DNA from 4 places in the Pantoea sp. X-Soil-ISGK-355 genome. Region 3 is predicted to be linked to each of the others. Evidence: predicted binding sites of a transcription regulator. Region 3 holds the regulator's gene; each other region holds the start of a gene.

The links. The regulator PhoB, encoded in region 3, activates phosphate uptake and scavenging genes when phosphate is short. The targets are predictions, from matches to a motif close to CTGTCATAAAACTGNCNNAT.
Region 1: a site for PhoB is predicted at 2,250-2,269, ahead of ugpB (sn-glycerol-3-phosphate ABC transporter substrate-binding protein UgpB). Genes of this name have one in related genera too.
Region 2: a site for PhoB is predicted at 2,701-2,720, ahead of pstS (phosphate ABC transporter substrate-binding protein PstS). Genes of this name have one in related genera too.
Region 4: a site for PhoB is predicted at 1,928-1,947, ahead of serA (phosphoglycerate dehydrogenase). Genes of this name have one in related genera too.

The regions. Positions count from the first base shown of each region.
Region 1 covers NZ_AP035971.1:3,764,213-3,768,553, reverse strand. Annotated here, with positions in the region: gene AC6I8J_RS17400 (high-affinity branched-chain amino acid ABC transporter permease LivM) at 1-422, shown strand, start outside; gene livG (high-affinity branched-chain amino acid ABC transporter ATP-binding protein LivG) at 419-1,186, shown strand; gene livF (high-affinity branched-chain amino acid ABC transporter ATP-binding protein LivF) at 1,188-1,901, shown strand; gene ugpB (sn-glycerol-3-phosphate ABC transporter substrate-binding protein UgpB) at 2,341-3,657, shown strand; gene ugpA (sn-glycerol-3-phosphate ABC transporter permease UgpA) at 3,711-4,341, shown strand, end outside.
Region 2 covers NZ_AP035971.1:12,550-16,890, reverse strand. Annotated here, with positions in the region: gene pstA (phosphate ABC transporter permease PstA) at 1-506, opposite strand, end outside; gene pstC (phosphate ABC transporter permease PstC) at 503-1,465, opposite strand; gene pstS (phosphate ABC transporter substrate-binding protein PstS) at 1,552-2,595, opposite strand; gene glmS (glutamine--fructose-6-phosphate transaminase (isomerizing)) at 2,761-4,341, opposite strand, start outside.
Region 3 covers NZ_AP035971.1:985,319-989,659, reverse strand. Annotated here, with positions in the region: gene AC6I8J_RS04350 (PstS family phosphate ABC transporter substrate-binding protein) at 1-517, opposite strand, end outside; gene phoR (phosphate regulon sensor histidine kinase PhoR) at 537-1,850, opposite strand; gene phoB (phosphate response regulator transcription factor PhoB) at 1,865-2,554, opposite strand; gene sbcD (exonuclease subunit SbcD) at 2,752-3,951, shown strand; gene AC6I8J_RS04330 (AAA family ATPase) at 3,948-4,341, shown strand, end outside.
Region 4 covers NZ_AP035971.1:3,327,844-3,332,184, reverse strand. Annotated here, with positions in the region: gene AC6I8J_RS15260 (oxidative stress defense protein) at 1-69, shown strand, start outside; gene AC6I8J_RS15255 (LysR family transcriptional regulator ArgP) at 102-1,007, opposite strand; gene rpiA (ribose-5-phosphate isomerase RpiA) at 1,190-1,849, shown strand; gene serA (phosphoglycerate dehydrogenase) at 2,129-3,367, shown strand; gene AC6I8J_RS15240 (5-formyltetrahydrofolate cyclo-ligase) at 3,712-4,305, opposite strand.

The sequences.
Region 1 (4,341 bases), 2.8 Mb from region 3:
TGCCGCTGGGCCGGGCCTGGGAAGCGCTGCGCGAAGATGAGATTGCCTGTCGTTCACTGGGCCTGAGTCCGACCCGCATCAAGCTGACCGCCTTTACCATCAGTGCCGCGTTTGCCGGTTTTGCCGGCAGTCTCTTCGCGGCGCGTCAGGGCTTTGTCAGCCCGGAATCCTTTACCTTTGTCGAGTCCGCCTTTGTGCTGGCGATTGTGGTATTGGGCGGGATGGGCTCGCAGTTTGCGGTCATTCTGGCCGCCATCCTGCTGGTGGTGTCACGCGAGCTGATGCGCGACCTCAATGAATACAGCATGCTGGTGCTGGGTGGCCTGATGGTGCTGATGATGATCTGGCGTCCGCAGGGCCTGTTGCCGATGAAGCGTCCGCATCTGAAGCTCAGAACCGGTAAACAAGGAGAACAGGCATGATTCAGCCTTTATTAGCCGTTGAAGGCCTGATGATGCGCTTCGGCGGTCTGTTAGCCGTGAACAATGTGGCACTGGAGCTGCGTCCACAGGAGATCGTTTCACTGATTGGTCCCAACGGTGCCGGTAAAACCACCGTGTTCAACTGCCTGACCGGCTTTTACAAACCCACCGGTGGCACGATCAAACTGCGTGAGCAGCATCTGGAAGGGTTGCCGGGCCAGAAGATTGCGCGGATGGGCATCGTGCGGACTTTCCAGCACGTGCGTCTGTTCCGTGAGATGACGGTGATTGAGAACCTGCTGGTCGCGCAGCATCAGCATCTGAAAAGCGGCGTATTTTCCGGCCTGCTGAAAACCCCGGCGTTTCGCCGCAGTGAGAGCGAGGCGCTGGATCGTGCGGCGACCTGGCTGGAGCGGGTGGGTCTGCTGGATCTGGCGAACCGTCAGGCGGGCAATCTGGCCTATGGTCAGCAGCGCCGTCTGGAGATTGCGCGCTGTATGGTGACGCGCCCGGAGATTCTGATGCTGGATGAACCGGCGGCGGGTCTTAACCCCAAAGAGACCCACGAGCTGGACGCGCTGATTGCGGAACTGCGTGGTGAACACAAGGTGTCGGTGCTGCTGATTGAACATGATATGAAGCTGGTGATGGGTATTTCTGACCGTATTTACGTGGTTAATCAGGGAACGCCGCTGGCTAACGGAACGCCGGAGGAGATTCGTAATAATCCGGATGTCATTCGTGCCTATTTAGGAGAGGCCTGAGATGGCAAATGCGATGTTAACCATTGAGAACGTCAGCGCTCACTACGGCAAAATTCAGGCGCTGCACAACGTTAGTCTCTATATCAATCAGGGCGAAATCGTCACCCTGATTGGCGCTAACGGCGCCGGAAAAACCACGCTGCTGGGCACGCTGTGCGGCGAGCCGCGCGCGACCCAGGGCACCATCACTTTTGATGGCAAAGCCATTACCGACTGGCAAACGGCGCGCATCATGCGTGAAGCGATCGCCATCGTGCCAGAGGGACGGCGGGTGTTTTCGCGCATGACGGTGGAAGAGAACCTGGCGATGGGCGGCTTTTTTGCCAGCCGCCCGGAGTATCTGACGCGGATTAAGCGCGTGTATGAACTCTTTCCACGGCTGGAGGAGCGTAAAATCCAGCGTGCCGGGACGATGTCAGGCGGCGAACAGCAGATGCTGGCGATTGGCCGTGCGCTGATGAGCCAGCCGCGCCTGCTGTTGCTGGATGAGCCGTCGCTGGGACTGGCACCGATCATTATTCAGCAGATCTTCGACACGATTGAGCAGTTGCGCAGCGAAGGGATGACGATTTTCCTGGTGGAGCAGAATGCCAATCAGGCGCTGAAGCTGGCTGATCGGGGCTATGTGCTGGAGAACGGGCATGTCGTGCTCGAAGATAGCGGTGCAGCGCTCCTATCCAACGAAGCCGTCCGCAGCGCTTACTTAGGTGCCTGATGGGGCACGGCCTGGCTTACTTGCCAGGTTCCGGTTGGGCAGTGCTCGCCATCCTCACGTACTACGTGTACGCTCCGGTGGCTGCGCGCTGTCCGCCCGCAACCTGGCTGCGCCGCCGACGGCCTTTGAAAGTGATGCGGAATGTGTCGCTGACGGCCTTGAGTGTTGGTTTGAGTGGAGCCGCCGACGGCCTTCGACTTCAGTGAAGTGAAAACCTCAGTAAGGTATTTTCAGCTTCCAGTCGCTCTGCAATTTATGTAACTAAAAACTGGTATCGCGGGCGTTTTGCCGCCGTGCTGCCAGCGTCCTCTTTTTCTCAATAAAGCCTGTCACCCGCCTGTCATCTTCCTGTTATTAATCCGTCATTTCCCCGTGTCATGTTACTTCGCGAACCAGAAATCCGTGATTTCACGCGTATTTACCTGCACAGGAAAATTCTATGTCCGTCGTTACCTTTCGTCGTAGCCTGATGAGCGTGCTGCTCGGTCTGACACTCAGCAGCCATGCCATGGCCGCCACTGAGATTCCTTTCTGGCACTCTATGGAAGGCGAGTTAGGCAAAGAAGTGGATTCGCTGGCACAGCGTTTTAACCAGACGCATCCCGATTACAAAATTGTTCCGACCTACAAAGGTAACTACGAGCAGAGCCTGGCGGCAGGGATTGCGGCCGTGCGCAGCGGCAAAGCCCCCGCGGTACTGCAGGTCTATGAAGTCGGTACGGCGACCATGATGGCTTCTAAGGCGATTGTGCCGGTGCATCAGGTTTTCAAAGATGCTGGCATCCCCTTTGATGAAAAGCAGTTCGTACCAACGGTGGCGGGCTACTACAGCGACAGCAAAGGTCAGCTGATCTCTCAGCCGTTCAACAGCTCGACGCCGGTGCTCTACTACAACAAAGACGCCTTCAAAAAAGCGGGCCTTAACCCGGATCAACCCCCTAAAACCTGGCAGGAGCTGGCGACGGATGCCGCCGCACTGCGCAAATCGGGGATGAGCTGTGGCTACGCCAGCGGCTGGCAGGGCTGGATCCAGATTGAAAACTTCAGCGCCTGGCATGCGCTGCCGGTGGCGACAGAGAACAACGGATTTGATGGGCTCAACGCGGTGCTGGAGTTCAACAAGCCGGTACAGGTTCGTCACATCGACCTGCTGGAAGCGATGAACAAAAAAGGGGACTTCACCTACTTTGGCCGCAAAGATGAGTCCACCGCCAAGTTCTACAACGGTGACTGCGGTATCACTACCGCCTCATCCGGATCGCTGGCTGATATCCGCCACTACGCCAAATTCAACTTCGGCGTCGGCATGATGCCGTATGACGACACCGTGCCGAATGCACCGCAGAACGCCCTGATCGGCGGGGCCAGCCTGTGGGTGATGAAAGGCAAAGATGCGGCAACCTACAAAGGCGTGGCCGAGTTCATGCAGTTCCTGGCTAAACCGGAAATCGCCGCGGAATGGCACCAGAAAACCGGCTATCTGCCGATTACCACCGCCGCCTACGAGCTGACGAAACAGCAGGGCTTCTACGATAAGAATCCGGGTGCAGATATTGCGACCCGCCAGATGATGAACAAGCCGCCACTGCCGTTCACCAAAGGCATGCGTCTGGGCAACATGCCGCAGATTCGTACCGTGATCGACGAGGAGCTGGAAAGCGTCTGGACCGGCAAACAGTCGCCGCAAAGCGCGCTGGATAACGCAGTGAAACGCGGCAACGAACTGCTGCGCCGCTTTCAGCAGCAGGTGAAATAATCTCTCCTCTGGCCAGCCCAGGCTGGCCCCTCTTTTCTGACGCCAGGTACGCCATGTCTTCATCCCGTCCGGTTTTTCGCACCAGCCTGTTGCCCTATCTTCTGGTGCTGCCGCAACTGCTGATTACCGCCATCTTCTTTCTCTGGCCTGCCGGTGAAGCGCTGTGGTACTCGCTGCAAAGCCTCGACCCCTTTGGCATCTCCAGCAGCTTTGTCGGGCTGGAAAACTTCAGACGCCTGTTTGCCGATCCCTACTATCTGGACTCGTTCTGGACCACGATAAAATTCAGCGGCATGGTCACGGTGTTCGGCATGGTCTTTTCGCTGCTGCTGGCGGCGCTGGTGGATTATGTGGTGCGACTGCGCCGCCTCTATCAGACCCTGCTGCTGCTGCCCTACGCCGTTGCGCCTGTGGTGGCTGCGGTGCTGTGGATGTTTCTGTTTAACCCCGGTCTGGGCCTGTTCAGCTATCTGCTGAACCACATCGGCTACGACTGGAACTATGCGCAAAACAGCGGTCAGGCGATGTTCCTGATTGTGCTGGCATCAATCTGGCAGCAGATGAGCTACAACTTCCTGTTCTTTTTTGCCGCCCTGCAATCTATTCCCAAATCGCTGGTGGAAGCCGCCGCCATTGACGGTGCCGGGCCGGTGCGTCGCTTCTTCAACCTCTCACTGCCGCTGA
Region 2 (4,341 bases), 970 kb from region 3:
ATCACAATCGGCACCTGCAGCAGTGCCAGCGCAATCACCCCGGCCCAGCCGGAGAAGTGCTGCATCTGCGACACCACCAGGGTGTAGACGAACAGGCCGACCACAATGGAGGGGGCTGAAAGCAGAATGTCGTTAATAAAGCGGATCACTTCTGACAGGGCAGACTTGCGCCCATATTCCGCCAGATAGATCCCAGCCATGATGCCCAGCGGTGTGCCGAAAAAGGTCGACCAGAAAATCAGCAATCCACTGCCGGCCAGGGCGTTCGCCAGACCGCCGCCTGCGGTATTTGGCGGTGGCGTTGATTCGGTGAACAGGGACCAGGAGAGTCCATCCACACCGCGCGTGACGGTGGTGAACAGTATCCACACCAGCCAGAACAGACCAAACGCCATGGTCAGCAGCGACAGCGTCAGCGCAATTTTATTTTTCGTGCTGCGCCAGGACTGCATTTTACGACGTGATGCGTCCAGTTCGGCGCGCGCCTGAATTTCAATCGTGGTCATGAGCGCGTTCCTTCACTTTTCTGCAGTCGCATAATCATCAGCTTTGAAATCGCCAGCACGATAAAGGTAATCACAAACAGGATCAGGCCCAGCTCCATCAGCGCGGCGACATGCACGCCCGACTCCGCTTCCGCAAACTCGTTGGCCAGCGCCGAGGTGATGCTGTTACCCGGCATAAACAGCGATGGGCTGTCGAGCTGATAGGTGTTGCCGATAATAAAGGTCACTGCCATGGTCTCACCCAGCGCACGACCCAGCCCCAGCATCACGCCACCAATCACACCATTTTTGGTAAATGGCAGGACGATGCGCCAGATCACTTCCCAGGTGGTGCAGCCGATGCCGTAGGCTGACTCTTTCATCATCACCGGGGTCTGCTCAAAGACGTCGCGCATCACCGAGGCAATGTACGGGATGATCATGATCGCCAGAATCACTCCCGCCGCGAGGATACCGATACCGAAAGCGGGGCCGGAGAAGAGTTCGCCAACAATCGGAATACCCGACATCACGTCGTTAACCGGCGTCTGGAAATATTCGGCAAACAGTGGCGCGAAGACAAACAGGCCCCACATGCCGTAAACGATACTCGGGATAGCTGCCAGTAGCTCAATGGCGGTGCCCAGCGGGCGACGCAGCCAGCCTGGCGCGAGTTCAGTCAGGAACAGCGCAATACCAAAACTCACTGGCACGGCGATAATCAGGGCGATGATGGAGGTCACAAGGGTGCCGTAAATCGGAACCAGTGCGCCAAATTGTTCGTTGGGCGCATCCCAGGTTTTGGTCCACAAAAAGGCGAAACCAAACTTCTGGATGCTGGGCCACGAGGAGATGATCAGGGAGACAATAATGCCGCCCATCAGTAACAGCACAATCAGCGCAGCCAGCCTGACCAGCGCGCCAAAAATTCTGTCACCTTGTTTGCCTGGGGCTTTGAATGCCGGCTTCGTTGCAGCCATAGAAGTCTCAGTCTTCAGAAGTTATCAGGGCGGCATGAGCCGCCCGCTGGGTCTGACCGGACCGCTGTCCGGCCAGGGTCGGTCAATTACTGATAAAGCGCTTTACCAGAACTGTCTTTGATATTGGCTTTCCAGGCGGCGCGAATCTGCTCGGTCACGCTCTCTGGCAGCGCAGCATAATCCAGCGCTGTGGCGGTTTTGCTGCCGCTTTTGTAAGCCCAGTCGAAGAACTTCAGCACTTCAGCGCCCTTAGCCGCATTCGCCTGATCTTTATAGATCAGAATGAAGGTGGTTGAGGAGATTGGCCAGGCATCCGCGCCCTTCTGGAAGGTCAGATCCTGCGCAAAAGACTTGCTCCAGTCAGCGCCTTTCGCGGCATTACTGAAGCTGGTCTCGCTTGGTGCAACCGCTTTACCATCGGCATCGATCAGTTTGGTGTAGGTCAGGTTGTTCTGTTTGGCGTAGGCATATTCCACGTAGCCGATAGAACCCGGCAGACGCTGAACAAACGCGGCGACGCCGTCGTTGCCTTTACCGCCCAGACCCACCGGCCAGTTAACGGTATTACCTTTACCAATTTTGCTGTTCCAGTCCGGGTTCACTTTCGCCAGGTAACTGGTGAAGACGAATGAGGTGCCTGAACCATCAGCACGACGCACCACGTTGATGTTGGTCTCTGGCAGTTTTACGCCCGGGTTGAGTCTGGCGATCGCCGGGTCGTTCCACTTTTTGATGGTGCCGAGGTAGATATCACCGACGGTTTTACCATCCAGCGTCAGCTGGCCTGACTTGATGCCTGGCAGGTTAACCGCCAGCACCACACCACCGATCACGGTAGGGAACTGGAAAAGGCCATTTTTCTGCAGATCTTCATCTTTCATTGGCGCATCGGACGCACCGAAATCAACGGTTTTGGCGATGATCTGTTTTACGCCGCCAGATGAACCGATGCCCTGGTAGTTAATTTTGCTACCGGTGGCTTGCTGATATTCTGCTGCCCACTTGGCATAAACCGGCGCCGGGAACGTCCCGCCTGCACCAGTGAGATCGGTGGCCGCAAAAGCAGATACCGCGCTTACAGCGAAGGTGGTGGCGAGGATTCGGGCTACGGTGCTACGCATCAGTGTCATATTCCCTCCAGGGGAGAAAAGTCAGGCTAGGGGCCGTTTTAGTAAGAGTCTGTGATTGCTGCAGGAGGGAAAATAGGACAGTTTGATGACAGTGAAATGTACGAAATGTGACAGTTATATGACAGAGGGCCAGAATGAAGTGGGCCCGCGACGGGGCCCACCAGGTTATTCCACGGTAACCGATTTTGCCAGGTTGCGTGGCTGATCGACGTCGGTGCCTTTAATTAGGGCAACGTGATAGGAGAGTAACTGCAACGGCACGGTGTAGAAGATCGGCGCAATCACCTCTTCAACATGCGGCAACGGGATAATCTTCATCCCGTCACTGTCGCTAAAGCCTGCATCCTGATCGGCGAACACATAGAGCAGACCGCCGCGTGCACGCACCTCTTCGATGTTGGATTTGAGCTTCTCCAGCAGTTCGTTGTTAGGTGCCACTACGATCACCGGCATGTCCGCATCAATCAGCGCCAGCGGGCCATGTTTCAGCTCGCCTGCGGCGTAAGCCTCCGCATGAATGTAGGAGATCTCCTTGAGCTTCAGCGCCCCTTCCATGGCAATCGGGTATTGATCGCCACGACCCAGGAACAGCGCGTGATGCTTGTCAGAGAAGCCTTCTGCCAGATTCTCAATCAGCTTATCCTGCGCCAGCATCTGCTCAATCCGGTTCGGCAACGCCTGCAGGGCATGAACGATCTCATGCTCAGTCTCCGCAGACATCCCTTTCAGACGACCCAGTTTCGCCACCAGCATCAGCAGCACCGCTAACTGGGTGGTAAACGCTTTGGTAGAGGCGACGCCGATTTCGGTGCCCGCTTTGGTCATCAGTGCCAGGTCAGATTCCCGCACCAGTGACGAACCCGCCACGTTACAGACGGCCAGCGACCCCAGGTAGCCCAGCTCTTTCGAGAGACGCAGTGCTGCCAGGGTATCCGCCGTTTCACCCGACTGCGACAGGGTGATCAGCAGGCTGTTTTTGCGCACCGCTGACTTGCGATAGCGGAACTCAGAGGCGATCTCCACGTCACAGGGGATATTTGCCAGCGACTCAAACCAGTAGCGTGACACCATGCCGGAATTATAAGAGGTGCCGCAGGCGATAATCTGGATATGCTCCACCTGACTCAGCATCGCTTCAGCGCCCGCGCCCAGCTCGCTGAGGTCAACCTGACCCTGGCTGAACCGACCGCTCAGAGTGCTTTTCAGCGCCATCGGCTGTTCGTAGATCTCTTTCTGCATGTAATGACGGTAAATGCCTTTGTCACCGGCATCATATTGCAGGTTCGACTCGATTTCAGCACGCGTCACGGTGTTGCCTTCACGGTCGATTACCGTGACATCACGACGGCTGATCTCGGCGATATCACCCTCTTCCAGATAGATGAACCGGCGGGTCACCGGCAGCAGAGCCAGCTGATCTGAGGCGATAAAGTTTTCACCCATGCCACGGCCAATCACCAGCGGGCTGCCGGAACGGGCGGCCACCAGCAGTGACGGATCGCGGCTGTCCATGATGACCATGCCATAGGCACCGCGCAGCTGTGGGATTACGCGCAATACGACTTCGCGCAGCGAACCGCCCTGCTTCTGCTCCCAGTGAACCAGATGCGCCACCACTTCGGTGTCGGTTTCAGAGACAAAGACGTAGCCGCGTTCAATCATCTCAGCGCGCAGCGGCTCATGGTTTTCAATGATGCCGTTGTGCACGATGATGATGTGCTCTGAGACGTGCGGATGCGCATTCGC
Region 3 (4,341 bases):
ACGTGCCGGAGGCGGAGTTGCGGCCATAACGCTGAATCGGCCGTTTACGCCACTGGTCGCCGGTTAAACCGAGATCGCCCCAGCGCAGCGGCACACCGTGCGCGCCACACAGGCGGGTAATGGAGAAAATAGCATCGAGCTGACGCGGTTCAATCTGCTGCAGCGGATTGCGCTGATTCACCACCACCACCAGCGCATCCATCGCCACCGGCACTGCCAGCGGCGGATAGCCGTAGCGCGCCTCAAAGGCCTGGCGTTCGTCGGCCTGCATCGGTCGGCTCATCGGCCCGAGCTGAGCGGCACCCGCTGCCAGCGCGGTCGGCGCGGTAGACGAACCAGAGGCCTGAACCTGCACATTAACGCCCGGTGCCTGGCGGCTGAAATCTTCGCCCCACAGGGTCATCAGATAGCCAAGCGTGTCGGATCCGACGCTGCTGAGATTGCCGGAGAGCGCGCCGGGCTGGGCCAGCGCCATGCCCGGCAGCAGAGAGACGATTAACAAAAGAAGGAGGCGCATCAGAGAGATCCGGCAGCGATTAATGAACGGCATTCTCCTGCATCACGCTGCTGACAATCAACCTCGCGGGCAGCGTAAAAGTAAAACAGGTCTCTTTATGCGGCACGCTGGTGATATCGAGCCGCGCGTTGTGGTGGCTCAGCGCATGTTTCACAATCGCCAGCCCCAGCCCGCTGCCGCCGGTGGCGCGTGAACGCGCTTTATCAACCCGGTAGAAGCGCTCGGTCAGACGCGGAATATGTTCTGAGGCGATACCCGGCCCGTTGTCGCATACCCGGAAGGTTGCGCCCTGCTTGCCACGCAGCCAGCTGATATCGATCCGCGTGCCCTCCGGGGTGTGATTGACCGCGTTGTAAACCAGGTTGGAGATCGCGCTGCGCAGCTGTTCGTCGTTGCCGAACACTTTCAGATGGGGATCGGTATGAAAATGGATATCGTGCCGACCGCCACTCAGTGTCGCCGCCTCATGCTGCAGCAGTTTCAGCATCACCGGCACATCGACCTTCTCTTTGAGATCGATCGCGGGGGCGGCTTCAATACGCGACAGCGTCAGCAGCTGTTTCACCAGGCTGTCCATGCGGCGCGTCTGCTCCGACATGGTGTGCAGCGCTTTGCTGCGCGAAGGCTCGCTCATCACCGAGTCGTTCATCATCTCCAGATAGCCCTGCAGCACGGTGAGCGGCGTCCGTAACTCATGGCTGACGTTGGCAAAGAAGTTACGGCGCGCCCCTTCCAGCTGATGCATCTGCGTCACATCACGGGCTACCAGCAGCCATTGCCCCTCGCTGTAGGGCATGACGCGGAATTCCATATGAAGTTTGTTGTTCAGCACCAGCGTCAGCGGCTTGTCAAAATCGCGCTGGCGAAGATAGCGGGAGAACTCCGGGTAACGCAGCAGATTGAGGATATTCTGGCCATTATCTTCCGGCCAGCGCAGCCCCAGATGCTGTTGCGCCAGGCCGTTACACCAGAAAATAGTGCCCTCTTCCGTGGTCAGGATCACCGCATCCGGCAGCGATTCGGCCCCGCTGCGGAAGCGTTTAATGAGATTGCCCAGTTCACGCCGCCGCCGCCGGTTGCGCAGTTGCATCTGGTAAAGCCCATAAAACAGCGGTTCCCAGCTGGCACGCCCGGTCGGTGGCGTCATGGTGCGGTCGAGCCACAGCCAGTGCGACAGCCGCATCAGATTGTGGAAATGCCACAACAGCACCACCAGCACGCTCACCAGCAGCCACCAGGGCAGGCTGCCAAACAGCAGGCCCAGCAGCGCAGCAGGCAGACTGGCCAGCAGCAGTTCTGTCAGTAATCTCTTCCAGGAGAGGCGTTCCAGCACGGTAAAGGCTCCGTTCAGTAGCGGGCAGAGAAACGATACCCTGTTCCACGGACGGTTTGTACCATGCGATCGTGGCCGGAGACTTCCAGCGCTTTACGTAAACGGCGAATGTGAACATCGACAGTGCGATCCTCCACATACACATTGGTGCCCCAGACGTGGTTCAGCAGCTGTTCGCGGCTGTAGACGCGTTCCGGGTGAGTCATAAAGAAGTGCAGCAGCTTATATTCGGTGGGGCCCATCTCCAGCGGCGTGGTTTCGGACATCACGCGATGTGAGGAGGGATCCAGACTCAGCCCCTGCATCTCAATCACCTCTTCCACCGCCATCGGCGAAATGCGGCGCATCACCGCTTTGATCCGCGCCATCAGCTCTTTGGGTGAAAACGGCTTGGTAATGTAATCATCGGCGCCCACTTCCAGGCCACGTACCCGATCTTCCTCTTCGCCACGCGCGGTCAGCATCATCACCGGGATATCGCGGGTCATCGCCTCGCGCTTCAGATGCTTAATAAACTGAATACCGCTGCCACCGGGTAACATCCAGTCCAGCAAAATCAGATCGGGCCAGGGTTCAATCAGCTTGCCAACGGCGCTGTCATAATCTTCCGCCTCGATTGGCTGATAGTCGTTCTGCTCCAGAACAAAACACAACATTTCACGGATGGGGGCTTCATCCTCCACAACCAAAATGCGCTTAGCCATTATTACTCCTGCTGATTATGACGGCTGTCACTGAGATTCGCGGCGCCATTATGCGTCAGATTTGTGACACTTTTATGAAAAACATAACCTGCCTGTAACCTCACTGGTAATCATTTATGACAGCGCAGCGACATTTTTTTGCTTTGGCCGCAGAGCCAGTATAATCGCCCGGCGAATCACAACGGCAGGGACTCATCATGCGCATTATTCATACTGCGGACTGGCATCTGGGGCAGTTCTTTTACAACAAAAGTCGGGCAGCCGAACATCAGGCGTTTCTCGACTGGCTGTTGATCCAGATTGAACAGCATCAGGTGGATGCGCTGATTATTGCAGGCGACCTGTTTGATACCGGCACGCCGCCCAGCTACGCCCGCGAGATGTTTAACCGTTTTGTGGTGGCGCTGCAGCCCACCGGCTGTCAGCTGATTGTGCTGGCGGGTAACCACGATTCCGTGGCAACGCTGAACGAGTCACGCGAGCTGCTGGCCTGTCTCAATACCCGGGTGATCGCTACACCGCAGGAGCAGGATGATGTGCTACTGCTCAACACCCGCCAGGGCGAGCCGGGTGCGCTGCTGTGCGCCATTCCCTATCTGCGCCCGCGCGATATCCTGCGCAGCCGGGCGGGTCAGTCGGGCCGCGACAAACAGACCTCGCTGCTGGAGGCGATTGCCCACCACTATCAGCAGCGTTTCGCCGCTGCCCAGGCGCTGGGCTATGCGCTGCCAATCATTGCTACCGGTCACCTCACCACTGTCGGCGTCAGCCAGAGCGATTCGGTGCGCGACATCTACATCGGCACGCTGGACGCGTTTCCGGCCAGCGCGTTTCCGGCTGTTGACTATATTGCGCTCGGCCATATTCATCGCGCCCAGCGCGTGGCCGGCAGCGAGCATATCCGCTATAGCGGCTCTCCGATTCCGCTGAGCTTTGATGAGCTGGGGAGTGAAAAGAGCGTCTTCCTGCTGGAACTGGCGGTCAGTGGCCTGCAGTCAGTTACGCCGCTGGTGGTGCCACAGACGCAGCCGATGCAGGTGCTGAAAGGTTCGCTGGCGCAGATTGCGGAGCAGCTAAACGCCTTTAGTACGACAGAGCAGGAAAAACCGACCTGGCTCGACATCGAGGTTACCACCCAGGAGTACCTCAGCGATCTGCAGCGCCAGGTCGAAACACTGACCGCTACGCTGCCGGTCGAGGTATTGCTGTTACGCCGCAGTCGTGAACAGCGTCAGCAGAGCCTGGCGCGGCTCGACAACGAAACGCTGAGTGAGCTGAAGGTGGAAGAGGTCTTCGCGCGCCGCCTGGCGCTGGATGAGGCGCTGCAACCGGCGCAAATTGACGAGATGACCACGCTGTTTCGCCAGACGCTGGCGGCTATGGAAGAGACCCGATGAAGATTCTTACGCTACGGTTTAAAAACCTCAACGCCCTGCGCGGTGAATGGTTCATCGACTTCCGCGCCGAACCCTTTGCCAGCAACGGCCTGTTTGCCATAACCGGGGCCACCGGGGCCGGTAAAACCACCCTGCTGGACGCGATCTGCCTGGCGCTCTATCACCAGACGCCGCGCCTGGGGGCGATTTCCCAGAGCCAGAATGCCCTGATGACCCGCGACTGCGCAGAATGTCTGGCTGAGGTCGAGTTTGAGATCAAAGGTGAAGCCTGGCGCGCCTTCTGGAGCCAGAACCGCGCACGCGGCACCGCCGACGGCAAACTGCAGGCACCGCGCGTTGAGCTGGCGCGCTGTGACGACAACCTCATTGTTGCCGATAAAGTCGGTGACA
Region 4 (4,341 bases), 2.3 Mb from region 3:
GATCAGCAGAGCATCAACTTTGACGATCAGGTGGATGTGGTGTTTGAGCTCAAGCCCAACACGCCATAATGCAAAACGGGGCTGATGCCCCGTTTTTGTTTTCAGGCTGCCACGTCATCCTGCCGCAGCACCCGATGTCCATGCGCAATCAGCGCATCGGTCACCCGACGCATTAACCGGCTTTCCGGCGCAAACCGATGCCAGTAGAGCATCCGCCGCTGACACAGACCCGGCGTCAAATCGATTAACTCACCGCTTGCCAGCTCACGCTCAATCTGAAGATGTGGGATCATACAGCAGGTCGAACCCTGTCGCGCCATCTGCACAAAAGCTTCAGAGGAGTTCACAATGTGACAGGGCACGCTGCCCGGTGAGAGATCAAAGTTCTGCTGCAGGAAGGCCTGATGCATATCATCAAGATGGTCAAACGCTACCGCAGGCGCTTTCAGCAGGGCAGAGCGGGTGACGCCGTTTGGGAAGAAGCGATCGGCAAAGTCGCGTGACGCCACAAACAGATAGTCGAGCGCACCGAGCTGATCCACCAGGCAACTTGGCAGCGGCTGCGGCTGAATACTCACCGCACCCACCACTTCACCCCGACGCAGACGCTCCTGAGTGCGGGTTTCATCTTCGACCTGCAGATTCAGACGCACAGGTGAATCCGCCAGTACATCTTTCAGTGCGGGCAGCAGCCAGGTCGCCAGACTGTCGGCATTGACCGCCAGCGACAGCAGCAGCGGCGTGGTGCCACTGTTCTCGTCGCCCAGCCACTCCTCTTCCAGCAATTCTACCTGATGCAGCAACGCCAGCAGTTTTTGCCCCTGTTCAGTCGGACGCGGTGGCACGGTACGTACCAGCAGCGGCTGACCAAACAGGTTCTCCAGCTGCTTGATACGCTGTGAAACCGCCGACTGGGTGATACATAACTTTTGTGCGGCACGCTCAAAGCCGCGTTCGCGGATCACTGAATCCAGCGCCTGAAGCGTTCGATAATCCGGGCGTTTCATTCTTCTTCTCTCTCCTTCAGGGTGGACGTCACTATGCCACAAAAGTGTCACCTGTGATGGCTCTCTTATTTTTTGTGGGCTGGCTTCCAAAGCGATAAATCCACGTCGGACAGCCGAGCATTTTCAGCAAGCCTTGTTTTATACTACGCGCACTTCGTTGTCGCACAGGTTTTAAACATACCATGACCCAGGATGAACTGAAAAAAGCCGTTGGCTGGGCTGCACTTGAGTACGTGCAGCCGGGCACCGTTGTTGGCGTAGGCACCGGATCCACCGCTGCCCACTTTATTGATGCGCTGGCCACAGTCAGGCATCAGATTGAAGGTGCTGTCTCCAGCTCGGATGCCTCAACCCAGAAGCTGAAGAGCCTGGGTATTCAGGTGTTCGATCTGAACGAGATTGACCTGCTGTCGGTATACGTTGATGGCGCGGATGAGATCAACCCACAGATGCAGATGATCAAAGGCGGTGGCGCAGCGCTGACGCGCGAAAAGATCGTGGCCGCAGTGGCAGAGACGTTTATCTGCATCGCTGACGCCTCAAAAGAGGTCGATGTGCTGGGGCGTTTCCCTCTGCCGGTCGAAGTGATTCCGATGGCGCGCAGTTACGTGGCGCGTCAGCTGGTGAAAATGGGTGGCTTACCTGAGTATCGTCAGAACGTGGTCACGGATAACGGCAACATTATTCTTGATGTGCATAATCTCCGCATTCTCGATCCGATTGAGCTGGAAAAAACCATCAATGCTTTGCCTGGCGTCGTGACCGTTGGCCTTTTTGCCGCGCGCGGTGCCGATATCGCATTGATCGGCGGTCCTGATGGCGTGAAAACCATCAAAAAATGATCTGTCTGGCGCTGTAAAGGCGCCGGTTATTTCTGCCTGCAAATCATCTTTTCTCGCGTCGGTGAAATTTGGTGACTTATGTCACATAACCGTCATCGACAGTAGGTTCGTTCTCTCTTCATCGCTGACCTCATGATTTTGTCCGGCAATGTGCTGCTGCCAGCCATTGCCATGCTGGCTGGCGGGCAATCGTTTGTATTGCCGGACGCGATTTTTTTGATATTTTGACAGAAGGCTGGCTTATGGTAGTCCTCATTGAATGCTGAATAGGATCGGGAAATGGCAAAGGTATCACTGGAAAAAGATAAGATTAAGTTCCTGTTGGTGGAAGGTGTCCATCAGAGCGCGCTGGAAAACCTGCGGGCTGCAGGCTATACCAACATCGAATTCCACAAGGGCGCACTGGACTCCGACGCGTTAAAAGCATCGATCCGCGATGCGCACTTCATTGGTATCCGTTCCCGCTCCCAGCTCACTGAAGAGATTTTTGCGGCGGCTGAAAAGCTGGTCGCCGTGGGCTGTTTCTGTATCGGCACCAACCAGGTTGATCTGCAGGCGGCTGCCCGCCGGGGTATCCCGGTGTTCAATGCGCCTTTCTCGAATACCCGCTCGGTGGCGGAGCTGGTCATTGGTGAGATGCTGCTGATGCTGCGTGGCATCCCGGAAGCAAACGCGAAAGCACACCGTGGCATCTGGAATAAGATTGCCAAAGGCTCATTTGAAGCGCGTGGCAAAAAGCTGGGCATCATCGGTTACGGTCATATCGGTATGCAGCTGGGCGTGCTGGCAGAAAGTCTGGGCATGCATGTTTTCTTCTACGACATTGAAAACAAGCTGCCGCTGGGTAATGCCACGCAGGTACGCCATCTTGCAGACCTGCTCAACATGAGCGACGTTGTCAGCCTGCACGTGCCGGAAACGGCCTCTACACAGGATATGATCGGTGCAGAGCAGCTGGCGCAGATGAAACCCGGTGCGCTGCTGATTAACGCCTCACGCGGTACAGTCGTGGATATTCCCGCGCTGTGTGATGCCCTGGCCAGCAAGCATGTGGGTGGTGCAGCCATCGACGTCTTCCCGACCGAGCCAGCCACCAACAGCGAGCCGTTTATCTCTCCATTGAGTGAGTTCGACAATGTGATCCTGACGCCGCACATTGGCGGATCGACAGAAGAAGCGCAGGAGAATATCGGGATTGAAGTGGCGGGCAAGCTGGCAAAATATTCCGATAACGGCTCGACTCTCTCAGCGGTCAACTTCCCGGAAGTATCACTGCCGATTCACGGTATCAGCGCCAGTCGTCTGCTGCATATCCATGAGAACCGTCCTGGCGTGCTGACGGCCATCAACCAGATTTTTGCCGAGCAGGGTATCAACATCGCCGCCCAGTATCTGCAAACTTCACCGTTCATGGGCTATGTGGTGATCGACATTGATGCAGAGCCGGAAGTGGCCGAGAACGCGCTGCAGCTGATGAAGGCGATTCCGGGTACTATCCGCGCGCGTCTGCTCTACTAAGCGCTACCAACCTGAACAGGCGCTTAGTCGCGTCTCTTCAGGTAGGTAATACAGGCTGTCGCGATTTACTGTAAGATCGAGACTGCGAAGAGAACACGGTCAGATCGGAAAGACGCAAAATCCGCCATCCCTGGCATGCCCGGCCCGCGCGATTAGGCACCTCATCCCTGAGGTGCGCCCGTAAACGGGCCAACGCTTTGCGTTGTTCAAAAACGCTCCCGGCGTTTTTGTCCCTTGCGCGGGACGCTTTCCTCTTCTGACCATGTTCCCTGCGCGTTAAGCTTTTCCATTGCTGCCAGATGCGCCCAGGTATGGGTTTTCACTTGTCTGCAAAAGCGACGCTTCTACTCCCACTGCCAGAGTTTTGATGGCGTCATTACCGCCGGCAAAGGCACATCCCATTCTGCCACCGGCAGGCTATCGACCTGCTGACAATCGTGTGCCAGGCCCACCGGCAAAAAACCGTGCTGCCGCCAGTTCTGCAGGGTACGATCGTAGAAGCCGCCGCCCATCCCCAGACGCTGTCCATGCTGATCAAATGCCACCAGCGGCACCATCATCAGATCCAGTTGGTCAAGGGTGATCAACTGCCGGATATCCAGCGGCGGTTCAGGAATGCGCAGCTTATTTTTGAGCAATGGGGTATCGGGCGAGTAGCGCAGAAACAACAAATTACCGGGGGAGAAGGGGTGTAAAACCGGCAGACAGACCGTTTTCTTCTGATGCCAGAGGCGGGCAATCAGCGGACGGGTATTTAGTTCGCCATCCACCGACAGAAAAAGGGCGATATTGCGCGCTTCAGTCACCGGGGCGTAGTTGAGCGCATGTTCAGCGAGCTGCTCAGCGGCCTGCGTTTGCTGCTCATCGGTGAGTGCCCGTCGCAGATGTCGCACATGCTGGCGAATCGCCTGACGCTGGGTCATTGAAGGTTCAGACATGGAAGGTTCAGACATGATTTTCCCGCCGGATAAGTC